Regions from separate parts of the Stenotrophomonas sp. 86428_Sma genome, predicted to be linked through region 2. Evidence: predicted binding sites of a transcription regulator. Region 2 holds the regulator's gene; the other holds the start of a gene.
What was found. Region 2 encodes FliA, which starts transcription of late flagellar genes. Its sites were predicted from a motif close to TAAAGTTTNNCNNNCNNNGGCCGATAA; they were not measured.

Region 1 (9,526 bases), 2.2 Mb from region 2:
CGCAATCCTGGATTCCATCGTGTCAGTGGCGCCCCGATGGTGCTGGTCGGCAATGGCACCGGCATCGCGGGTCTGCGCAGCCTGTTGCGCGAAGCTGCCCACACAGGCGAGCACGGGCACTGGCTGCTGTTCGGTGAGCGCCAGCGCGCGCACGACTTCCTGTTCGCCGACGAGATCGAAGCGTGGCAGGCCGATGGCCATCTCGCGCGGGTGGACCTGGCGTTCTCGCGCGATGGCGAAGGTGGTTACGTGCAGGATTGCCTGCATGCCGCCACCGATGCGCTGCGCGAATGGATGCAGCGTGGTGCGGTGATTCATGTCTGCGGCTCGCTGCAGGGCATGGCCGAAGGCGTGGACCAGGTGCTGCGCGCTGCGCTGGGCGATGAGGTTGTGGAAACGCTGCTGGAGACCGGGCGCTACCGGCGCGACGTGTACTGAGCCACAAGGGTAGTGCCGACCGCTGGCCGGCAGGATCATCGACGGTGCCGGCCAGCGGCCGGCACTACCGGAGCGGGATCAGGCCGCAGCGCGCGCCTGTGGCATCGACTGCAGACGGAACGCGCCCACGGCTTCTGCCAGGGCATGCACCTGCGCCTGCATCTGCGCGGTCGAGGCCCCCGCCTCTTCCACCAGACTGGCGTTGCGCTGTGTACTGGCCTCCATCTGCACGATGGTCTGGTTCACCTGGGCGATGCCGGCATGCTGGTCCTGCGACGCGCTGCGGATCCCGGCCAGCAGATCCGCCAGCTGCTGCACGCTGCCGACAATCTCGCCCATCGTGGTGCCGGCCTGTTCGGCCTGCTGGTTGCCCTGGCCCACACGCGCCACCGAATCCTCGATCAATCCCTTGATCTGCTTGGCCGCCTCCGCGCTGCGCTGAGCCAGCAGGCGCACTTCGGCAGCCACGACGGCGAAGCTGCGGCCCTGCTCTCCAGCGCGCGCCGCTTCCACCGCCGCGTTGAGCGCGAGGATGTTGGTCTGGAAGGCGATGCCATCAATCAGCTGGGTGATGTCACCGATCCGCCGTGAGGCTTCGCTGATGCCATGCATGGTGGCCACCACCTGGCCGACCGCCTCGCCTCCGCGCTGGGCCACTGCCGCCGCGCCCTTGACCAGCGCATCCGCACGGCCCGCGGCATCGGCATTGCGGCCAACAGTGTCGGTCAGCTCGTGCATCGACGCTGCCGTCTCTTCCAGATTGACCGCCTGCTGCTCGGTACGCTGCGACAGATCATGGTGACCGGCAACGATCTCGCCGACACCGGTATCGAGGCTGGACGTGGCCTGCTGGATGCGGGTGACGATGCGGCCCAGTTGCGCGACGGTGGCGTTGGCATCATCGCGCATGCGCGCGAACACGCCCTGCAGTTCACCTTCCATGCGCACGCTGAGGTCACCGCGGGCCAGCGCGGCCAGAAGCGCCTGCAGATCGCCAAGATTGGTCTCGAAGGTGGTCAACAGGCGATTGATGCTGGTCGACAACGTGCGCACAAAGCCCTGCTTCCCCTCCAGCGCGATGCGACCGTGCAGGTCACCGTGCGCGGCCGCGTCGACCAGGGCTGCCACTTCGGTTTCCAGCAGGGTTTCCAGCGCGCGACTGCGCCATTCCACCGCCACGCCGAGGAAATGCCCCTCGTCGACAATGGGATTGGCGACCAGCTGATAGCGCACACCGCAATGGCCGATCTCGCGTTCTTCGCGTTGTCGCACGCCAGCCAGGCTGGCCAGCGCCGGATGCAGGCGTACCGCATCGCTCCCCACCAGCTCATCGCCCTGACGTTCCAGCTGCTCCAGCAGCGCCGGATTGGCGTACGCCACCAGGCCCTCGGCATCGACCACCATCAGCCCGGTCTGCGCACTGTCCAGCGCCTGGCGCACGCGGGTGTTGCCGCGCGCCACGGCACGCTCGGTTTCGATGCGCGCGCGCAGGCGCTGCTGCATGTCGACCAGGCGCTGGGCAAGCTGGCCGATCTCATCGTTGGCGTTGTAGACGCGCAGGGTGGTGTCGAGGCGGTCGTCGGCGATGTCGCTGGCGAAACGCAGGGTGTCCTGGATCGGCTGGCGCACCGCACGCAGCGCCAGCACCAGGCTGGTGATCAGCACGCCGGCCACCAGCAGCAGGGTCAGTGCGAACAGCACGCTCATCGTGCGCGCGGCGACCTGCTGGCGCGCCTGCGCCTTGGCCAGCGCTGCCACCTGCGCCTGCTGGAAAGCGGCCAGCGCCGGCGCTACGCCCGCGGCGGTATCCAGCAGCGACTGCGCTTCCACATCCAGGCCGACGCGGGCCGCGGTATACCCCAGCAGGGCGCCTTGATAGCCCTCCATCCCGCTGCGCAGGGCGTCCTGCGCATCCGCGGGCAGGCCCGCCAGCGCGAGGTCGAACGGCAGCTTTTCCTCGCTGGCGCGGTCGGCGTGGGTGGAATCACCGTCGAGCAGCAGCAGGGCCTCCTGCCTTCGCATCTTCTGCAGGGACAGCGCCAGCGACGGCCGCTGCAGCGCATCCACCTGTGCCTGCAGGGTTTCGGCGGCCTGCTGCAGCTGTGCAGCGAGGCCGGCCTCACCGCGGCCCATCTCGTCGACCCGTTCAAACAGGGCGGCGACACCCTGCGAGAACGCGTCGGCCGATTCGGTCAGCACCTGCAGCGCCTTGCGTCGGCCGGCGTCCATCGGCATCGCGCGAAGCGCCTGCAGGTCAGCCTGCAGGGCCTTCTGTGCTGCCAGCAACTGGCTGCGGTCAGCATCATCGAAACTGCGTGCATACTGGGTCTGCAGGCGGCGCGCTTCGGCCACCCGCGTGGACAGGCTGGCAGCCAGATCGCTGCCGCGCTGGTAGCTGGCCTGGCTGCGCGCGGCCAGGGCGTTGGCATGGCCAGTCCAGGCGTAGACAGCGGCGATCGCCACCAGCCCCAGGCCACAGACCCACAGGGTCGCCTTGAGCTTGTTGGCCACGCTGAGCCGGTGTGGTTGCAGCCACAGCAGCAGGCCGGGGGACGCCGAGCGCAACGTGGCAAGACGCGTGCGCAGGGACCGGAGGTGGGGGACAACGGCCGACATGACAGACTCCAGGCGGAAGGACGCACCTGTATCGGCCGGATTCAGGTCAACTTTAGGCCTTTTTTCGTCTGCGTCCCCCGTCACTGGCGGACGCGGTCTTTGTACCGGGTGCAGGCGACGGGGGCATGACACGGCCGCCGTGCTTGACCTCAACCCCGGTTGGGGGAGCACAGTGGACCTCCCTTCCCCGCCCGGTGCCCCCATGACGAGGCTCGATGTCCCCCGCTACCTGCAGCGCCTGCAGCTGGATGCGCCGCCACCACGGACCCTGGCCGGCCTGACCCTGCTGCAGCAGCGCCACAACGCACTGCTGCCCTTCGAAACCCTCAGCTGCCTGCTGCGCGATGCGGTGCCGATCGACCTGGACAGCGTGCAGCGCAAGCTGCTTGACGAGTGCCGCGGTGGCTACTGCTTCGAGCTCAATGGTGGGTTGCTGGCGCTGCTGCAGGCCTTGGGCTTCGATGCCCAGCCATTGAGCGCGCGCGTACTGCTGGCCGCCCAGGACGGCGAACTGACCGCGCGTACCCATCTGCTGCTGCGCGTGCAGGTGGACGGCGATGACTGGCTGGTGGATGCCGGTTTTGGCAGCCTGACCCCGACCGTACCGCTGCGCCTGCATGACCCGCAGCCGCAGGCCACCCCGCACGAACGCTATCTGTTGCAGCGGTTGGGAGACGGCGGTGATTTCATGCTGTCGGCCGAATCCAGCGACGGCTGGCGGGTGATGTACCGCTTCGATCTGCAGGCGCCGGCGCCGATCGACAACGTGGTGGGCAACTGGTACGTATGTACCCATCCCGATTCCAGTTTCCCCGGCCAGTTGCGCGCGTCGCTGACCGGGCCGGACTGGCGCCGCACCATCGGCAGCGGCAACTACACCGAGTACCGCCCCGGACAGGCACCGGACAAGCGCCCGCTGCATGATGTGGGTGATGTGCGCGACGTGCTGGAGCAGCGCTTCGGCATCCAGCTTCCGGACGACCCGCGGCTGGATCCCGCAATCAACGACTGGCTGCAGCGCTCACGCGCCGCGACGCTGTAGAGTCGAGCTTGCTCGACTGATGCATCTACGGCGACGTCAAAATCAGTCGAGCAAGCTCGACTCTACAGATGCGCGCACCGCAGCGTTGACGTTACGGCGCTGTGCGCGCCTGCAATGCGATACGGTTGCCTTCGCTGTCGCGGATCTCGGCCACGCGCCAATCGCCGGCATCGGCCGGGCCGAAGCGCAGCTCGGCTCCGGCCTGCAGCGCACGGTCGAGGCTGGCATCCAGGTCACCGACGCCGATGTAGATGCGCGCGCCCTGCTCGGAAGGCAGATAGTCCGCGCCGTGCACCAGCGCAATGCTGGCACCGGCGGCCTCATCGGAAAACGGTAGATAGGCCATCCGGCAGTCGTGCAGCACGATGGGTTCGTCCACCGCAACCTGCAGCCATCGCTGGTAGAACGTGATGGCCCGGTCCAGGTCACTGGCCGGGATTTCCACATGCAGGATCGGGTTCACTGACATTCCTTGCCACGTCCACTCAGATGATGCGCAGGGTAATCGCCTTCAGCACTGCACGGGTGCGATCGCGGGTGCCCAGCTTGTCGAGTATGGCGGACACGTAGTTCTTCACCGTGCCCTCGGCCAGGAACAGGCTGCGCGCGATCTCCTTGTTGCTGTAGCCCCCGGCCAGCAGGCGCAGGATTGCCACTTCACGTTCGCCGAAGGTATCGGTGGGCGGCGCTTCATCGTGGAAGCGGTAACGCGCGCGCACCGGATCGGTACTGACCGGCAGCAGCAGGGTCTCGCCAGCGGCAACGCGTTCGATGGCCTCGCGCAGGTCGGCCGGCGCGGCATCCTTGAGCAGGAAGCCCTGTGCGCCGGCCTCGCTGGCGCGCAGCAGCAGATCACTTTCATCGAAGGTGGTCAGCAGCAGCCACGGCGTGGCATCGCCGCGCGCGCGCAGCTGGCGCAGTGCCTCGATCCCATCCAGCCCTGGCATGCGGATGTCACTGAGCACCACGTCCACGCGCTGAGTATCCAGCGCATCCAGCAGGGCCTGGCCATCCTCGGCCTCCAGCACCACGTCCACCCCCAGGCCCTGCAGCAGCGCACGCAGGCCTGCACGCACCAATGCCTGGTCGTCGGCCAGCGCTACGCGGATTGCGGCCGGGCTCATGCCGGCAACCGCGCGGTCAGATGCATGCCGCCCTGCGCGGTTCGGGCCAACTCCAGCCGCCCCTGTACGGCCGCCAGGCGCTCGCGCATGCCGGCGATGCCATTGCCCTCGCGGATGCGTTCGGCGCGCTGGCCATCATCGCGGATATCGATACGCAACTGGGATTCCTCTTCACTGATCGTCAACCACACGGTGTCTGCATTGCCGTGCCGGGCGGCATTGGTCAGGGCCTCCTGTACCAGCCGCAGCACGGTCTCGGCCATCAACGGGTCAGCCACGCGCACCCCGTCGCCGATCTGCAGCTGCAGCTTCGGTCGTGGGAAGGGTGCGGCCAGCGCATGCAGCGCGGTGGCCAGATCGAGGCCGCGATCATCGCGCATCGACTGCACCACCTGGCGGATGTCGGCCAGCAACTCGCCGGACAACTGTTCGGCCAGCACCAGCCCTTCGCGGCCGGCCAGCGCAGGGTCTGCGGCCAGGGCGCGCAGGTTGAGCCGCATCGCGGTGAGCTTGTGCCCGGCCACATCGTGCAGCTCGCGCGCCAGGCGCAGGCGCTCGGCATCGCGTGCGCTGTCGGCCAGCAGCGCGCGGGTGGCCAGCAGGTCGGCGTTGACCCGGGCCAGGTCGTCGCGGGCCAGCGCCGTGCTGCGGGCATAGTGCGCGGTCAGCGCGGCGAAGGCCTGGAAACCGCCATACAGCAACACCACCAGCAGCGGCTGGCTGAAGCCGCTGTGGCGGAGCACGGCATACACCGCCAGGTTGGCCAGCAGCGCAACGCCCAGCACGAAGCGCGGCGGCCAGTGTTCGGCCAGCTGTGCAACCAGCACCACCAGCAGCACCGGGGCGGTACCGGTACGCGGCTGCAGCGCAACCAGCACAACCGCCAGCAGCGCCTGCAACACCGCAGCAGCGGCGCGCACGCGGGATGGCATCGACGCCCAGCCGTGCACCACGAACAGCAGCAGGAACACAGCAAGCAACAGCAGGCTCAGCCCGGCGCCACTGCGCTGCACTGCGAACGACAGGCCGACCACCAGCACGGTGATCAGGCCGGCAAGGCTGAGCGGACGCAACAGATGGCGGAACAGGCTGGGCATGGCCAGATGCTGACGGCCGCGCACGCCGGCGGCAATGGGTCCGGCGCAGAAAGTGACTTCTGGCACGTCGAATCGATGACCACTGGCCCTGAACCCGGTGCAGCGCCCCACGCAGACTGGCTCCACACCGCCACACACACTTCCGGAGCCACTGCCATGATCCGCACCGCCCTGCTCAGCACCGCACTGACTGCCCTGGCCCTGGCCGGCAGTGCCCACGCCGCCGACCTGGCCGTGACCGTGCACGACGTCCGCGCGCAGACCGGCACCCTGCGCGTTGCGTTGGTCGGCAACGCCGCCGCCTGGGACGGCAAGGCCAAGCCCGTGCAGGCCCAGCAGGCGGCGCCCAGCGGCGACAGCGCCCACTTCACGTTCAAGGGCGTGCCGGCCGGCAGCTATGCCGTGCTGCTCACCCACGACGAGAACGACAACGGCAAGCTCGACACCAACCTGGTCGGGATGCCGGTGGAAGGCTACGGCTTCAGCAACAACCCGCAGGTGATGCGCAAGCCGACCTTCGACGAGGCGCGCGTCGACGTGCCGGCCGCCGGCACCGCCATCGACATCACCCTGCGCTGATTCCGCATCCATACCCGAGGCCACCATGGACCGTCGCCGCTTCCTTCGTACCCTGCTCAGCAGCAGTGCCTGTCTGGCCCTGGGCGCCACCGCGCTGCGCAGCGCTCCCGCCTTCGCCGGCGACCCGGCGCGGTTCGCGCAGGGCATGCAGGAACACCCGTGGCTGCTTGGCTGGCGCAGCGTCGGCAGCGAAAGCCTCGGCCCGACCACCGTGCAGTTGCAGGGAAAGCTGCCGTCAGGCCTGGCCGGTACGCTGTACCGCAACGGCCCGGCGTGGACCGAGCGCGATGGCTTCCGCTATGACCACTGGTTCGACGGCGACGGCATGGTGCATGGCTGGCGCTTCAATGGTGATGGCAGCCTGACCCATCACGGGCGCATGGTCGCCACGCCGAAATTCACCCGTGAACAGAAGGCCGGCCGCTTCCAGTATCCGGCTGCCGGCACCAGCGTTCCCGGTGCGCTGGCAGTTCGAAACAACGACGATGCCAACGTGGCCAATACCTCGGTAACCATGATCAATGGCCGCCTGTTCGCGCTGTGCGAGTCCGGCTCGGCATTCGAAGTAGACCCCGATTCCCTGCAGACGCTGGGTCCGGTGACCTGGCGTCCGGACCTCGCCGCACTGCCGTTCTCGGCGCACCCGCTGCGCGACCGCGACGGCAGCGTCTGGAACTTCGGCTCGATCAGCCTGATGGGTGGCCATGGCCTGCTGGTCTGGCACATCGGTGCGAACGGCCAGCTGCGCAGCGCCAATGTGATCGAAACACCCGAGCATGGCTACCTGCATGCCTTCGCGATGACCGACCAGCACCTGGTGTTCGTGATGATGCCGTTCGATTTCACCGGCGCAGGCGGCAGCTTCTTCGAGCGCATGCAGTTCGCACCGCAGCGTCCCGTACGCATCGCGGTGGTCGCCAAGGATGCGCCGGACAAGGCGCAGTGGTTCGAAGCCCCGTTCGCGGCGATCTACCACTTCGGCGATGCGTTCACCCGCAATGGCGGCATCGTGCTGCGTGCAGTGCGCCACGACGACATCAATGAGGCGCGCTCGCCGATGAAGGAAGCGATGGCCGGTGATGGCGCACACGCTGCCAACAGTGGCGCCAGCCTGGTCGAGCTGCATCTGGACCTGCGTCGTGGCCAGGCCCGCTGGCAGCCGCTGGGCATCAGCGCAGTGGAGTTCCCGTTGTTCGACCCGCGCTCGGCGAACACACGTGGCGCACGGCTGTATGCGCCGACCATCGACGGCACGGCCAATGCGCCGTACTTCAACGCCGTGGCCGCGTTCGACATCGAGCACGGGCGCCGCCAGCTGTGGAACTATGGCCCGGACATCATGGCCGAAGAGCATGTGTTCGTACCGCGCCCGGGCAGCCGCAACGCCGATGATGGCTGGCTGATCGGCACCCTGCTTGACCCGGTGAACAAGCGCAGCGGCCTGGCGGTGCTCGATGCCCGCCACCTGGACGACGGTCCGCTGGCACAGGCCTGGCTGCCCTATGCGGTACCACTGGGCTTCCACGGCACCTTCGCCGCGCGCGGCTGATTCCACGCCACGCGGACACCGTTATTGGCATGCTGGGTCTCCCCTGCCCCGTGGAGTCCCGCATGTCCCTGGCCGACCACCGAAGTACGCTGGCACCACACGGTTTCCTGCGCGCGGCGATCAACCTGGGCAACCCGGTGCTGGCACAGGGCGATGCGCGCTCACCGCGCGGCCCCTCACTGGAACTGGCTACCGCATTGGCGCAACGGATGGGGGTGCAGGCTCGCTTCACCTGCCACGATGCCGCAGCCTCGGTGGTCGAGGCAGCAGGCGAAGACGGCTGGGATCTGGCCTTCCTGGCCATCGATCCGGCACGCGCCGACCGCATTGCCTTCAGTGCTCCGTATGTGGAGATCGAAGGCACCTATCTGGTGCGCGAGGACAGCCCTGCGCAGCAGGTGGCCGACCTGGATCGCGAGGGGCTGCGCATCGCGGTGGGGCGTGGCGCGGCCTATGACCTGTTCCTCAGTCGCGAACTGCGCCACGCCACGATCGAGCGGGCGGAGACCTCGGCGGCGGCCATCACCCTGTTCGATCAGCAGCGCCTGGATGCCGCCGCCGGTGTACGCCAGCCGCTGGAAGCATGGGCGCAGGTGCATCCCGGCCACCGTGTGCTGGCCGGCCGTTTCACCGCGATCCAGCAGGCAGTGGCGGCGCCGGCCTCACGCCCGGCCGATGCATTGCGGGCGTTGTTCGAGGAAGTGGAGGCGATCAAGGCAGGCCCGTTGCTTGAGGCAGCGTTCGCGCGTGCCGGGCAGGCGGTCACGCTGGTTCGGTGACTGTAGAGCACCAGCAGTCGAGCATGGCTCGACGCTACAGATCCAGATGCAATGGTCGAGCATGGCTCGACGCTATAGATGTGCGTCTGCCATGTGCCGCACGTGCTCGGCGGCCTGCGCGTGCAGCCAGTCGCGGAACGCAAGGAAACCGCGATGGCTGGCCGAGCGCTGCGGGTACACCAGCCAATGCGGCCAGTCGGTTTTCAGGCGCTGGCTGGACAGTGCAACCAGCTGGCCCGAATCCAGCAGCAGCCGCGCCCGCGTCACCCGCCCGAGCGCTACGCCCACGCCATCCAGAGCGG
Region 2 (9,526 bases):
TGCGACCATCGCCGATCAAGGTTGCACCGGCATAACCGCGCAGGCCGCGCAGCGCTTTCGGCAGCGGCTTGATGACCACTTCCTCACGCCCGCGTACCTGGTCCACGACCAGCCCGAAGCGCGCTTCGCCAGCCTGCAGCACCACGATGGTCAGCAGCGGCGAGGCGGCCGGCGTCACATCCAGCCACTGGCGCAGATCGACCAGCGGCAGCGTGTGCGAGCGGCGGTCGAGCACGGCACGGCCATCGAACCAGCCCAGCGAGGTGCGCGGCGCGTGCAGCACTTCCATCACGCGGGCCAGCGGCAGCGCATAGACGTCCTCGCCGGCCTGCACCAGCAGGGTCGGCAGGATCGCCAGGGTCAGCGGCACGCGGATCAGGAAGCGGCTGCCACGGCCCAGTTCCGACTGGATCTGGATCTGGCCGCTCAGTTCGCGGATGCGTGACTGCACCACGTCCATGCCGACGCCACGACCGGAGATGTCGGTGACCTGCTGCTTGGTCGAGAAGCCGGGCAGGAACACCAGGTGCAGGCACTCCTCGCTGCTCAGGCGGGCGGCGGCTTCCGGATCGATCAGGCCCTTCTCGCGCGCCTTGGCACGCAGCTTTTCCGGGTCGATGCCGGCGCCATCGTCCTGCACCTCGATGCTGACGTAGTCGCCTTCCTGCTGTGCCGACAGGCGCACATGGCCCATCCGTGGCTTGCCCTGTGCCTCGCGCAGGTCGGGCATTTCCACGCCATGGTCGATGGCGTTGCGGACCAGGTGCACCAGCGGGTCGGCCAGCGCTTCGACCAGGTTGCGGTCGAGCTCGGTCTCGGCGCCGATCAGTTCCAGGTCCACTTCCTTCTTCAGCGAGCGGGCGACGTCGCGGGCAACCTTGGGGAAGCGCGAGAACACCTTGCCCACCGGCTGCATGCGGGTGCGCATCACTGCCGACTGCAGGCGGGCGGTGGCGATATCCAGAGTGGACACGGCCCGGTCCAGCTCTTCATCGCGCAGGCGTGCACGCAGGGTCTTGAGCCGATTGCGTGACAGCACCAGTTCGCCGATCAGGTTGACGATCGCGTCCAGGCGCTTGGTGTCCACGCGCACGGTATGTTCGGCCTCGGCCAGCGGCTTGGCGGCCGGCTTCGCCGCCGGTGCCGGTGCGGCGACCGGGCGCGGCGCTGCGATCGGTGCCGGTGCCACCACGGCCGCAGGCTTGGTGCCCGGTGCCGCGCCACCGTGCAGCTGGTCGAGCAGGGCTTCGAACTCGTCTTCGCTGATCAGTCCGTCGTCGGCCTTCTTCGCTGGCGCGACCGCGGTCGGCGCGTTGCCACCATGCAGCTGGTCGAGCAGAGCCTCGAATTCGTCGTCGGTGATCAGGTCGCTGCCACCCGCGGTGGGTGCTGCTGCGGCGGCGGGTGCAGCCACGGCACCGCCGTGCACGTCGAACTGTGCGATCAGGTCCGGCGGCGCATAGCCCGGCTCGGTGCCGGAGGAAACCGCGTCCAGCATCGACTGCAGGTAGTCCAGCGATTGCTGGGCCGCGTCGAAGTGGTGGGCCTGCAGCACGGCCTGGCCGGCACGTGCGGCGCCCAGCGCCTCTTCAGCGGCATGGCACAGCTCTACCATGGCGGTGACGCCGAGGAAGCCGGCGCCGCCCTTGAGCGTGTGGTAGCCGCGGAACACCGCGTTGAGCTGGTCGCTGTCCTGCGGTGCCTGCTCCAGCGACACCAGCTGTTCGCCGAGGCGATCCAGGATCTCCTGCGCCTCGATGATGAAATCGGCAGTGATGTCGTCGGATACCGCGCTCATGCTTACAGCCCCAGATCCGACAACAGGTCGTCGGCGTCGTTCTGCGAGACCGCGTGGCGGTCCAGTCCCTTCAGTGCCGGCCCGGCCAGTTCCGGGTCGGTGCGATGCTGTTCCGGCGGCAGGCCGAGCGCGCCGAAGCCTTCGTGCACGCGGCGGACGATGCCGACCACGCGACGGATGATCTGCCCGGTCAGGTCCTGGTAGCTCTGGGTCAGGGCGATCTCGGTCAGGTTGTGGCGGATGCGCTCGAGCTGCGCGTCCTGGCCCGGCTGCAGGCCTTCGGCGCGCAGCTGTTCGGTCAGGCTGCGGCATTCCTCGGCCAGGTCCAGGGTGCGGTGCGTGGCCTGTTCGGTCATCGCCACCACGTGGTCCAGTCGCGCGCAGGCGTCGTCCAGTTCGCCGGCTTCGCTCGGCACGGTCGGCAGTTCGCCCAGCGCCTGTCCCAGCTCGCGGGCCAGCCGCGAGAGGCCGCTCATCATCGGCTGCGTGCGCAGCGCGACCAGCCCGTCGATGCGCTGCCGCCAGGCGGCCTCGTCACCGGATTCGAGCGCGTCCAGAGCCTCCTGCAGGCGCAGGGCGAGGGCGTTCTTGTCGACCGTGGTATCCATCAGACGCTGGCCGCCAGGCGTTCGAAGATCTTGCCGAGCTTCTCTTCCAGCGTCTGCGCGGTGAACGGCTTGATGATGTAGCCGTTCACACCGCTCTGGGCGGCTTCGATGATCTGCTCGCGCTTGGCTTCTGCCGTGACCATCAGCACCGGCAGGGTCTTCAGCTTGGCATCGGCACGGATCGCCTTGAGCAGCTCGATGCCGGTCATCACCGGCATGTTCCAGTCGGTGACCACGAAATCGAACGGCTGGCTCTGCAGCAGCGACAGCGCGGCATGCCCGTCCTCGGCTTCGGCGGTATTGGTGAAGCCCAGATCGCCCAGCAGGTTCTTGACGATTCGACGCATGGTCGAGAAGTCGTCGACGATCAGGATGCGCATGTTCTTGTTCAAAGCAGAATTCCTTTGTTGTTCATTCCGGACGGCCGGGGGCAGCCGCCTCGGGGATGTTCATTCTTCGAGGCCTGCGTCGGCAGCCTCGAACAGCTTCAGCCGGCCACGCAGGCGCAGTACCGCCTGGCCGTGGATCTGGCAGACCCGCGACTCGCTCACGCCGAGCACCGCGCCGATCTCCTTCAGGTTCAGTTCCTGCTCGTAGTACAGCGAGAGCACCAGTTGTTCGCGCTCGGGCAGGTGGCCGATGGCCTTGCCCAGCTCGCGACCGAACTCGCCGCGCTCCAGTACCTGCTGCGGGGTCGGCCCGCCCTGGGCGACGGTGTCCAGCTCGCCCTGGTCCTCGATGCGCGATTCCAGGCTCAGCACCTGGCCACGTGCAGCGTCTTCCATCAGCCGCAGGTACTCGGGCAGCGGCATCTCCATCGCGGCGGCCACTTCAGTGGCGCTGGCGGCACGGCCACTGCTCTGTTCCAGGCGGCGGATGGTGGCGGCGGCATCACGTGCACGGCGGTGCACCGAGCGCGGGACCCAGTCACCACGGCGGATCTCGTCGATCATCGAACCACGGATGCGGATCGAGGCGTAGGTCTCGAAAGAAGCACCCTGGTCGGCGTCATAGCTGCGCGAGGCTTCGATCAGGCCCATCATGCCGGCCTGGATCAGGTCGTCGACCTCGACGCTGGCCGGGAGGCGCGCGGCCAGGTGGTGGGCGATGCGCCGCACCAGGTCCGAATGCTGGGCGATGACTTCGTTCGCCGCCGAGCGCTGCACTTCCCTGTACTGGGCTGCGCCTTTCATGCCGTCACCCCACGCTGCTTGAGGATGCGTTCGAGGAAGAACTCGACGCCGCCACGCGGTTCGGTCGGCGCCTGCCAGCGCGCGGTACGGCGCGCGATCTCGGTGATCGCCAGCGCCGCCGGGCTGGACGGATAGGCCTTCACCACCGGCTGCTGGCGCTGCACCGACAGGCGCAGCCAATCGTCCTGCGGCACGCAGCCCAGGTAGTTCAGCGAGACATCGGCAAGGAACTTCTCGCAGACGCGGGTCAGCTTTTCGTACAGCACGCGGCCCTCGTTGGGGTCGCGCACCATGTTGGCCACCACCTGGATGCGGTCCACGCCACGCTCGCGCGACAGCACCTTGATCAGTGCGTAGGCGTCGGTGATCGAGGCCGGCTCGTCACAGACCACCACCACGGTGTCCTGTGCGGCCTGGCAGAAGGTCAGCACGCCATCGGTGATGCCCGCGGCAGTGTCCACCACCATGATGTCCAGCTCGCGCTCCAGCTCGGAGAACACGTTGACCAGGCCAACGTGCTCGGCCGGGGCCAGCTCGGCCATGTGGCGGCGGCCGGATGCGGCCGGGACCACCAGCACGCCGTTCGGGCCTTCGACGATGACGTCATCCAGCGTGCAGCGGCCGGCGACCAGGTCGGCCAGTGTAAAGGTGGGGTTCAGGCCCAGGATCACGTCGATGTTGGCCAGGCCGAGGTCGGCGTCCAGCAGCAGCGTGCGCTTGCCCATGCCAGCCAGTGCCACGGCCAGGTTGGCCGACACATTCGTCTTGCCCACGCCGCCCTTGCCGCCAGTGACCGCAATGGTGCGCACAGGGCCGAGCGGCTCGCTGCGGGTGGCCGACAGCGGGAAGGTCTTGGTCAGCTTGGCGTACTCACGCGACGGCATGGTTCAACTCCGGGTTGCAGGGCATATCGGCCGCGCGGCGCAAATCTTCAAGGCGAAGTACAAGATTGGCTGCACTGGCCCGGTGCAGGTCCTCCGGGACGTCCTGGCCATCGGTCACCCAGGTGATCGGCAGGGCATGATCCACGGCCACCGACAGGGCGTTGCCGAAGCGGCCGGTCTCGTCCAGCTTGCTCAGTACCAAGCCCTGCAGGTTGGCGGCGCCGAAGCGGCGGACCACCTCGTCCATGTCGCCGAAGCTGGTGTTGGCCGGCAGCACCAGCAGGGTGCGGACCTGGCGCGCGGCACGCAGCCACTGCAGCTGGGCGGCCAGGGCGCGGTCGCGCGGGCCCAGGCCGGCGGTGTCGATCAGCACCAGCTTGTAGTCCTTCAGGCGTTCCAGCAGCTGGTCCAGGTCGGTGCCGCTGTTGGCCTCGTGCACCGCGATGCCGAGCTGGCGGCCGTAGCCGTACAGCTGCTCGCGGGCACCGATGCGGGTGGTGTCGGTGGTGACCAGGGCCACGTCACGCGGCGCGTGCTTCTCGGCGAAGCGCGAGGCCAGCTTGGCGATGGTGGTGGTCTTGCCAGCGCCGGTCGGGCCGACCAGGGCGATCACGCCACCTTCTTCCAGCGGGTCGACCGGGGCGATCGGCAGCTTGCGCGAAATCAGCCCCAGCATCAGGCCGCGGCCTCGATGGGCCTCGGTCTCCAGCGGGATCTGCATGGCCACGTCGCGGGCGAGGCCGGCATCGAAGCCATACTCGTCCATCAGGTCCAGCGCGGTGGCGCGCACCGGGCAGCCGCGCAGGCGCTCGTCGGTGAAGCGGTTCATCTCGCGCTCGATCACATGGCGCATGCCGGCCACTTCCTGGCGCAGCTGGCGGATCTCGGCGTCGTCCTGGGCCACCAGGGTCAGTGCCGGGGCTGGGGCCAGCACGGGGGCAGCGCCGGTTTCGTCGCTGGCTTCGACCGGTGCCGGTTCGCTGGCGACGATCCCGGGTTGCGCTTCGGTCACGGCAGCGGTCGGCAGCGGCGGCGGCTGCACGGCCGACGCCGCGCTTTCGTGATGCGTCTCGTGCGGCGGGTCGATCTGGAAGCGGGCGCGGTTGGCCGGTGCGGCGGTGCTGGGCGCCGGTGCGACGATGGCTTCGGCGAACGGAGCGAAGATCTGATCCGGCAGCGCCGGTTCGTTGACGGCGGCGCGTGCCAGGGTGGCGGCGAAGCCGGTGCTGCCGCGGGTCGGCACGATCTCGTCGGCGCTGTCCAGGGTGCGGCCGGTGGCGCCGACCGCAGCGCGGGCGAGGGCAGCCACGGCCGAGGTGGTTGCGGCCACCGGTTCCGGTGCCGGGGTATTGCTGCGGCGGCGGGTGACCGCGGCGATCACCGCGTCGGCGGCGGTGCGCGGCTTCGGCGCCGGCGGCGGAGCGATGTCACGACGCGAGGCTTCCAGTGCACGCTGCACGGCGCTCTCGTCGTAGTTGGCGGCGGCGACGATCTCGATGCCTTCCTCGATCCGGCGGTTGGACAGGATCACGGCGTCAGGACCATGTTCCTTGCGCACCAGGTTCATGGCCGAGCGCATGTCGGCGGCGACGAATCGTTTGATTTTCATGCTGTGGTCACGGGACGAAGACGGCGGGGTGGCGGTCGGAGAACTCGGGTGGTCGGTGGTCTGCACGGTGCGGGTTCCCCTTGGTATCTGTCTGTTGCGTTGGTTCGAAAGTGGTGTCTGTTTTCTGGCGCATCGGAGGGCGGCGTCAGCTGATCGTTCCGACCAGCTTCAGGCGCTTGTCCTCCGGCACCTCGCTGTAGGCCAGGACCGACAGCGACGGAACGCTGTGGCGGACCAGGCGGGCCAGCGCGGCACGCACCGGGCCAGGTACCAGCACGACCGCGGGCTCGTTGCGGGCTTCCTGCTTGCTGACGCATTCGGCCAGGCTCTGGTGCAGTCGCTCAGAGAGTCCGGGTTCCAGCGCGGCGCCGTTGCCCTGCGTGGACTCCTGCAAGACACGTTCCAATTGTGGGTTGAGCGTGAACACCGGCAGCTCCGCCGACATTCCGGCGATCTCCTGCACGATGAAACGACCCAGTGCGGTGCGCACGGCGGCAGTCAGCACGGCCGGGTCCTGGCTGTTCGGAGCGTGTTCGACCAGTGCTTCGGCGATCTTGCGCAGCTGGCGGATCGGAATGCGCTCGATCAGCAGGTTCTGCAACACGCGCACCACCGCCGACAGCGGCAGCGCCTTCGGCGTCAGATCTTCGACGAGCTTGGGTGCGCTCTTGGCCAGGTTGGCCAGCAGGTGCTGCACTTCCTCGTGGCCGAGCAGTTCCGGCGCGTGTTCGCGGATGAGGTGCGAGAGGTGGGTGGCGACCACGGTGGCTGGATCGACCACGGTATAGCCCAGCGTTTCAGCCTGGGCACGCTGGTGCGGTTGGATCCAGGTCGCGTCCAGGCCGAACGCGGGGTCCTTGCCGGCGATGCCTTCCAGTGCGCCGAGGGCGCTGCCCGGGTCCAGCGCCAGTTCGCGGTCGGGGTGGATCTCGGCGGTGGCCACCGGTACGCCGTGCACCAGCACGCGGTAGCCGTTGGCCGGCAGTTCCAGGTTGTCGCGGATGTGCACCGACGGGATCAGGAAGCCGACGTCCTGGGTCAGCTTGCGGCGCACGCCCTTGATGCGTGCCATCAGTTCGCCGCCCTGGCTGCTGTCCACCAGCGGAATCAGCCGGTAGCCGACCTCCAGGCCCAGCGGATCGACCGGGCGCAGTTCGTCCCAGCTCAGTTCGGCAGTCGGAGCCGGCGCGGCCGGGCGGCCGAGTGCGTTGAGCGCGGCAGCGTCATTGCCTGCGGCTGCCGGATCGGTGGCCGCGGCCTTGCCCTTTCGGTAGACCTTCCAGGCGATGAAGCCGAGGATCGCGGACAGCGTCAGGAAAGCGACGTTGGGCATGCCCGGCACCAGGCCGACCACACCGATGATGCCGGCGGTGATCGCCAGCGCACGGTACTGCCCGAACACCTGGCCGGTCATGGCCTGGGCCATGTCCTGCGAGCGCGAGGCACGGGTGACCAGCATGGCCACGGCGCTGGAGACCAGCAGCGCCGGCAGCTGCGCCACCAGGCCATCACCAATCGACAGCAGGGTGTAGGTGGCAGCGGCATCGCCGAACGGCATGCCATGCTGCAGCACGCCTACGGCCAGGCCGCCGAGCATGTTGATGAACAGGATCAGGATGCCGGCAATGGCATCACCACGGATGAACTTGCTGGCACCGTCCATCGCGCCGTAGAAATCGGCTTCCTCGCGGACTTCCTCGCGGCGCAGCTTGGCTTCTTCACGCGTCAGCAAACCGGCGTTGAGGTCGGCGTCGATCGCCATCTGCTTGCCGGGCATCGCGTCGAGGATGAAGCGCGCGGTCACTTCCGAGACGCGGCCGGCGCCCTTGGTGATGACCACGAAGTTGATGATGGTCAGGATCGCGAACACCACGATGCCGACCGCGTAGTTACCGCCGATCACGAACTCGCCGAAGGCGGCGATGACCTTGCCCGCGGCGTCATGGCCGTTCTGGCCGTTCAGCAGGATCACGCGGGTGGAGGCGACGTTCAGCGCCAGCCGCAGCATGGTGGTGATCAGCAGCACGATCGGGAAGATTGTGAAATCCAGTGGGCGCTTCACGTAGACCACCGCCAGCAGCACCATCAGCGAGATGGCGATGTTGAAGGTGAACAGGGCATCGAGCACCGGCGCGGCCAGCGGCACCACGACCATGGCCAGCAGGGCCAGCACGATCAGCGGTGCGCCAAGGCCCTGGCGGATCATTTCCAGCGCGCGGCGGGTGTTGAAACCGGTGGAGGGCTGGGCGCTCACGGGCGGCCTCCCTTGCCGAATTCATCCACCTGGATGTGCGGGGCGTCCGGCATCGGGCCAGTGCGCCAGGCGCGCAGCTGGTAGACGTAGGACAGGACCTGGGCGACGGCCGAATACAGTCTCACGGGGATTTCCTTTCCGAGTTGGCCTTCCCGATACAAGGCGCGTGCCAAAGGCGGGGCGGAGACGATCGCCACCTTGTTGCCGTCGGCCACTTCACGGATGCGCAGGGCGGTCTCATCCACACCCAGGGCGACCACGGTGGGGGCGTTCATGGCGCCGCCCTCGTACTTAAGGGCGACCGCGTAGTGGGTGGGGTTGACCACCACCACGTCGGCAGTGGGCACCGCCTCCATCATCCGGCGGTTGGCCATCTGCTGCTGCAGCTGGCGGATTCGGCCCTTTACCTCCGGGCTGCCCTCGCTTTCCTTCATTTCGCGACGCAGCTCTTCACGGGTCATCTTCAGCTTGCGCATCCAGTTCCAGCGCTGGTACGGGGCGTCGATGGCCGCCAGCACCAGCATCGCGCCGGCGGTGGCCAGCAGCAGGCGCAGGGTGAAGCCGAGGCCGTCGGTGATGGCGGTCTCCAGCGGGTGGTGGATCAGCCCGCGCAGGGTGTCGAAGCCGGTCCACACCACCAGCCCGGCGGCAACGCCGACAAAAGCCACGCGCAACAACGACTTGGTGAACTCGGCGATGGCTTCCGGGCCATACAGGCGCTTGAGCCCGCTCATCGGGTTCATGCGGTTGAAGTCGGGCATCATCGCCTTCTGCGACCAGCGCAGGCCGCCCATCACCAGCGGGGCGACGAAGCTGGCCAGCAGGCAGACCAGCACCAGCGGCGCGATCACCAGCATGAACTGCAGCAGCAGGTCGCCGAAGTGGCCGAACAGTTCCTTCGGGTTCTGCCGCAGGCTCTGTTCCGGGCTGAGTGCATGCTTCATCCAGGCGCTTGCACCGCGGCCGATCGAGCTGCTCATGGCCATCACCGCCAGCACGCCGGCGCCGAACACGGCGGCCGTTCCGAGCTCGCGCGAGCGCGGCAGGTTGCCCTGTTCACGGGCGTCGCGCAGGCGTTTTTCGGTAGGTTGTTCGGTCTTTTCGCCGGCGGATTCGTTCTCGGACATCACGGGCACTGCGGCAGGGGATGCCGGGGTGCGTGCAAGAACCGTTCCGTTAT

Region 1: a site for FliA is predicted at 3,083-3,109, ahead of ACZK3J_RS20390 (methyl-accepting chemotaxis protein). Genes of this name have one in related genera too.

The regions. Positions count from the first base shown of each region.
Region 1 is NZ_CM151156.1:4,445,674-4,455,199, forward strand. Features, by position in the region: gene ACZK3J_RS20385 (PepSY domain-containing protein) at 1-438, shown strand, start outside; gene ACZK3J_RS20390 (methyl-accepting chemotaxis protein) at 517-3,054, opposite strand; gene ACZK3J_RS20395 (arylamine N-acetyltransferase family protein) at 3,257-4,096, shown strand; gene ACZK3J_RS20400 (VOC family protein) at 4,188-4,559, opposite strand; gene ACZK3J_RS20405 (response regulator transcription factor) at 4,582-5,220, opposite strand; gene ACZK3J_RS20410 (sensor histidine kinase) at 5,217-6,317, opposite strand; gene ACZK3J_RS20415 (DUF2141 domain-containing protein) at 6,474-6,896, shown strand; gene ACZK3J_RS20420 (carotenoid oxygenase family protein) at 6,922-8,445, shown strand; gene ACZK3J_RS20425 (ABC transporter substrate-binding protein) at 8,508-9,224, shown strand; gene ACZK3J_RS20430 (LysR substrate-binding domain-containing protein) at 9,297-9,526, opposite strand, start outside.
Region 2 is NZ_CM151156.1:2,260,551-2,270,076, forward strand. Features, by position in the region: gene ACZK3J_RS10395 (chemotaxis protein CheA) at 1-1,798, opposite strand, end outside; gene ACZK3J_RS10400 (protein phosphatase CheZ) at 1,801-2,406, opposite strand; gene cheY (chemotaxis response regulator CheY) at 2,406-2,798, opposite strand; gene ACZK3J_RS10410 (RNA polymerase sigma factor FliA) at 2,856-3,599, opposite strand; gene ACZK3J_RS10415 (MinD/ParA family ATP-binding protein) at 3,596-4,483, opposite strand; gene flhF (flagellar biosynthesis GTPase FlhF) at 4,470-6,092, opposite strand; gene flhA (flagellar biosynthesis protein FlhA) at 6,238-8,298, opposite strand; gene flhB (flagellar biosynthesis protein FlhB) at 8,343-9,473, opposite strand.